DNA from 2 places in the Gordonia sp. NPDC003429 genome. Region 2 is predicted to be linked to the other one. Evidence: predicted binding sites of a transcription regulator. Region 2 holds the regulator's gene; the other holds the start of a gene.
The links. The regulator HspR, encoded in region 2, represses chaperone genes until heat shock. The targets are predictions, from matches to a motif close to ANNTGAGTNNNNNNNACTCANNT.

Region 1 (2,202 bases), on a different contig from region 2:
GCCGACGGACCACACGCTCGACGGCATCGATCTCCTCGGGGCGCGAGTCGATCTCCATCCGCAGCCGCGATGCGGCCTCGTCGACGAGGTCAATGGCCTTGTCGGGCAAGAAGCGCGAGGTGATGTAGCGGTCGGAAAGCGTTGCAGCAGCGACCAATGCGGAGTCGGTGATGCGCACACCGTGGTGCACCTCGTAGCGCTCCTTGAGGCCACGCAGAATGCCGATGGCGTCTTCGACGCTCGGCTCACCGACGTACACCTGCTGGAAACGACGCTCCAGGGCCGCGTCCTTCTCGATGTACTGGCGGTACTCCTCCAGGGTGGTGGCACCCACGAGTCGCAGTTCGCCGCGCGCGAGCATCGGCTTGATCATGTTGCCCGCGTCCATGGCGGAATCGCCGGTGGCGCCGGCACCCACGATGGTGTGCAGCTCGTCGATGAAGGTGATGATCTGTCCGGCGGAGCCCTTGATCTCGTCGAGGACGGCCTTGAGCCGCTCCTCGAACTCGCCGCGGTACTTGGCGCCTGCGACCATCGAGCCGAGGTCCAGGGAGACGACCGTCTTGTTGCGCAAGGATTCGGGCACATCGCCGTCGACGACGCGCTGGGCGAGGCCTTCGACGATGGCGGTCTTGCCGACACCGGGTTCGCCGATGAGCACCGGGTTGTTCTTGGTCCGGCGGCTGAGCACCTGCACCACGCGGCGGATCTCGGCGTCACGGCCGATCACCGGATCGAGCTTGCCCTCACGGGCCGCCTTGGTGAGGTCGGTGGAGTACTTCTCCAGAGCCTGATAGGTGGATTCGGGGTCTTCGGAGGTGACCCGCGCGCTGCCGCGGACGGCAACAAACGCCTCCCGCAGGGCCTGCGGGGTGGCGCCGGCATTGTGCAGCAGCTTGGCCACATCGGAATCGCCGGTAGCCAGGCCGACCACCAGATGCTCGGTGGAGACGTACTCGTCGTTCAATTCGGTGGCCAGTTGCTGGGCAGCACTGACCGCCGCGATCGACTCGCGGGAGAGCTGCGGCTGGGCGCTGGCGCTCGACACCGTGGGCGCCCGATCGACCATCGCCTGGGCTTGTGCGCGAATGCTCGACGGATCGACTCCGACCGCCTTGAGCAGCGGCGATGCGATGCCGTCGGACTGATCGAGCAGCGCAACCAGGATGTGGGCGGGACGCACGTCGGGGTTGCCAGCAGCGGCCGCCGCCTGCACCGCAGCACTCAGCGCCTGCTGGGTCTTGGTGGTGGGGGTGAAGCTGTCCACTTCGTGTGCACCTTTCTCTACGTGTTCTTAAGTCTGTATGGCTCAATTATGGCCAATCAGAGTGTGCAACGCACGCAGAGTTGAGTGCATTCCGCTCAGGTTTAGGTCGTACTTGTGACTTGAGTCACTTTACATTGCTGCCGCGCGCGGTCAGTTTCTGGACTGAACTCATAAGCGCCCGTGCGCAGCCAGTTCTTTGACCATCGAGCACCGAGTCTCGAATCCGCAACAGCGGCCGTAACGATGCGGACCGTCACGACGACTACTGTGACATAGGTCACTGAAAGGTCCGTCATGTCAGCAACACGCATTTCGACGAAACGGGTAGGTGCGGCAATCGCAGCACTCCTCGCGACCGGCCTTGTGTTGGCCGGTGCCGGCGATGCTCGCGCAGATACGAACAAGTGCGACGTCCGGTGGGATCCGCTCGGTGCGTCGGTGGCATGTCACGACAGCGGCGCTCCCCAGAGCAGAGAGTATGTGCTGATCGTGGAGTGTTGGGGTCTCCACGGTGTTCCCAACAGATTCCCGCTCTATGAGTTCGGCCCCTACAGACAATCCAGTCGATGGTTTGTGCCCACCGGTCGAGCGTCGGGCAACTGTAGTTCGAGTTGGGGCGCGCCGTCGTTCAATGTCGGCGTCGTGACCGGAGCTCACGTGGAGATCTACCGCGCGTAATGATGACCTCGTCGATGCATCCAGAGGCAGCGGCCGCCGCCCTCGTTGTCAGCTGGCATCGAAGTTGATGCGAAGAAGATTCCCGCGGCCGGCCGGAGACTCGATCGCATCCTCGATGTGAACGGGGTCGGCGTGGTGGATACCGACAAGGCGCAAGGCAACATTGCGCGTCAGGCATTCCGGGACTTCGGCAAAGGGATGGGCCATCCTGCCGAGTTGAACCTCGGGGACTGCTTCTCTTACGCGCTGGCAATCCA
Region 2 (2,202 bases):
CGGGACGGTCACGGTGGTGGTGCTGTACTCGGTTCGGGTTTCCGTTTGCGTCTCGGTCTCGGTCTCGGTCACCGTGGTGGCCTCCGTGCGCGTCACCGTCGGCGGCCGTTCGGTGGTAGTACGCACGTCGGTGTCGGTCACCGTCGCGGTCTCGGTTTCGGTCCGGGTGCCGCCGTTGCGGGTCACCGTGACGGGTTCACCGGTGACCGTCACGGTCGACGGCGTCGCGGCGGGACTCGACCCGCCCGAATCGGAGGTGGTGACCAGCGCGGTCAGTCCGATCGCGCCGAGCAGAACCGCCAGTCCGATGGCGGCGCCGAGTAGCCACCACCGCAGACCCGACGACGACGACCGCTGCCGGGGCACCGGGATGAGGGCGGTGGGCGCCGGCGGTGACGCGGCGCCGGCCGACAGCGCCAGGGCGGGCATGTCGGCGATGATCACCGGACGCTGCACCGAGTATTCGAGCGCGGGTGCGACCCCCGGCAACTCGGCGCCCGCACCGGTGCAGACCACCGACGAGAGCCGTCCGCCGCCGTTGGTCCGCGCGATCATGCCCGCCACAGCGCCGGCGGCCTGGGGATCGGTCACGGGAAGGTTGCCGGCGTCGCCCCCGAGTGCGGCGTCACTGTGATCGGCAACGCCGAGCACCTCACCGGTGGTCTGATCGATCAGGGCGATGCAGGTACCCACCGCGGGGGCGCCGCGGCGGTCGAGGTTGACCACGGCGACCGCACCCGCGCCGGCCGGATTGGCGCGAGCCACCGCGGCCATCGCCGGGGGCAGGTCCTCCACCTTGGTGACGGCGTACCACGCGGGATTGCCGGGGCCCGGGCGAAAGGTTGCCGCCAGGAAGTCGCGGGTCTGCGGTTGCGCGCAGGAGATCGTCATCTCGTCGACCGGGAACGGCGCGGACTCGATGAGTTCACGGATCGCCGCAACCGCTGCCCCGGGCGACGCATCGGGCAGATCCACCATGTTGCTGGCGATGATCTCGTCGCCGCCGGAACCCGGGTCCGCGCGGCGCACCACCGAGGCGATCTCGTCGCCGACGACGGACACGCCGAGGACGACGGGATCGGGCCTCACCACTCCCGATGGTTGTGTCACAGGTCCTGACTCCTCGGTTCGCTGTCGAGGTGCCAGCCTAACGTGCGCTCCCCGGTGGCCGATGGGCCACCGGGGAGCGGGGTACACCTTCTCCGGGGTATGTCGACGGCTGGGCGCTCAGTCGTTACGGCGCGTGTCGTTCCGTCGCGCACGCCGCGGCTGCCAGACCACCAGCGCGCTGGTGCGCGGGACCGGCACCAGGTCGCCGCCACGACGGGCGGCGGCCTGCTCGACCTGTGACTGCAGTTCACGCAGCCGTTCTTGGAGCGCATCGACCTGGTTGGTGAGGTCGATGATCCGCTTGATGCCGGCGAGGTTGACGCCCTCCTCCTGGGAGAGCCGCTGGATCTCGCGCAACACCTCGACGTCACGGGTGGAGTAGCGACGCCCACCGCCGCTGGTGCGTTGCGGGGTGACCAGTCCGAGCCGGTCGTAGGTCCGCAGTGTCTGGGCGTGCATGCCGGCCAGCTGGGCGGCCACCGAGATCATGAAGGTGGCGCCGGACTCCTCGAACTCGCGGTCAAACCCGCTGGTGTCGAATCCCCGCTCGAATTCCTCGCGTGCCATGGCTCATCGCCCCCATCCCGACCGCGGGTCGAATCCGCTCGCCCGTTCCGCCTCGGCGTAGGCGCGCATGGCCTCGATCGCGGCATCGTCGAGCTTGTGTGGGATCTCGACCTTGACGGTCACCAGCAGGTCGCCGGCGCCGCCGCTGCGACGCGGGACACCGCGTCCGCGGACCCGCAGGGTGCGGCCGTCGGTGGTGTTCGCCGGGATCTTCACCCCGACCGACCCGTCCAGTGTCGGCACCGAGACGGTGGCGCCGAGCACCAGCTCGGAGAAGCTCACCGGCAGTTGCACCTTGAGGTCGTTCCCGCTGCGGGTGAACACCTTGTCGGGGGTCACGTGGACCACCACGTACAGGTCGCCCGACGGTGCGCCCCGTCGACCGGCCTCGCCTTGTCCGGCGAGTCGGATACGTTGCCCGTCCTCCACGCCCGCGGGGATGCGGACGTTGATGGTGCGGGTGCGTTCCTTGACGCCGGTGCCCGAGCAATCGCTGCACGGATCGTCGATCCGTGAGCCGGTGCC

Region 1: a site for HspR is predicted at 1,346-1,368, ahead of clpB (ATP-dependent chaperone ClpB). Genes of this name have one in related genera too.

What each region holds. Positions count from the first base shown of each region.
Region 1 covers NZ_JBSFQF010000024.1:4,985-7,186, forward strand. The annotation lists gene clpB (ATP-dependent chaperone ClpB) at 1-1,267, opposite strand, end outside; gene ACWDSI_RS19150 (PIN domain-containing protein) at 2,054-2,202, shown strand, end outside.
Region 2 covers NZ_JBSFQF010000016.1:79,407-81,608, reverse strand. The annotation lists gene ACWDSI_RS17100 (hypothetical protein) at 1-1,110, opposite strand, end outside; gene ACWDSI_RS17095 (heat shock protein transcriptional repressor HspR) at 1,228-1,677, opposite strand; gene dnaJ (molecular chaperone DnaJ) at 1,681-2,202, opposite strand, start outside.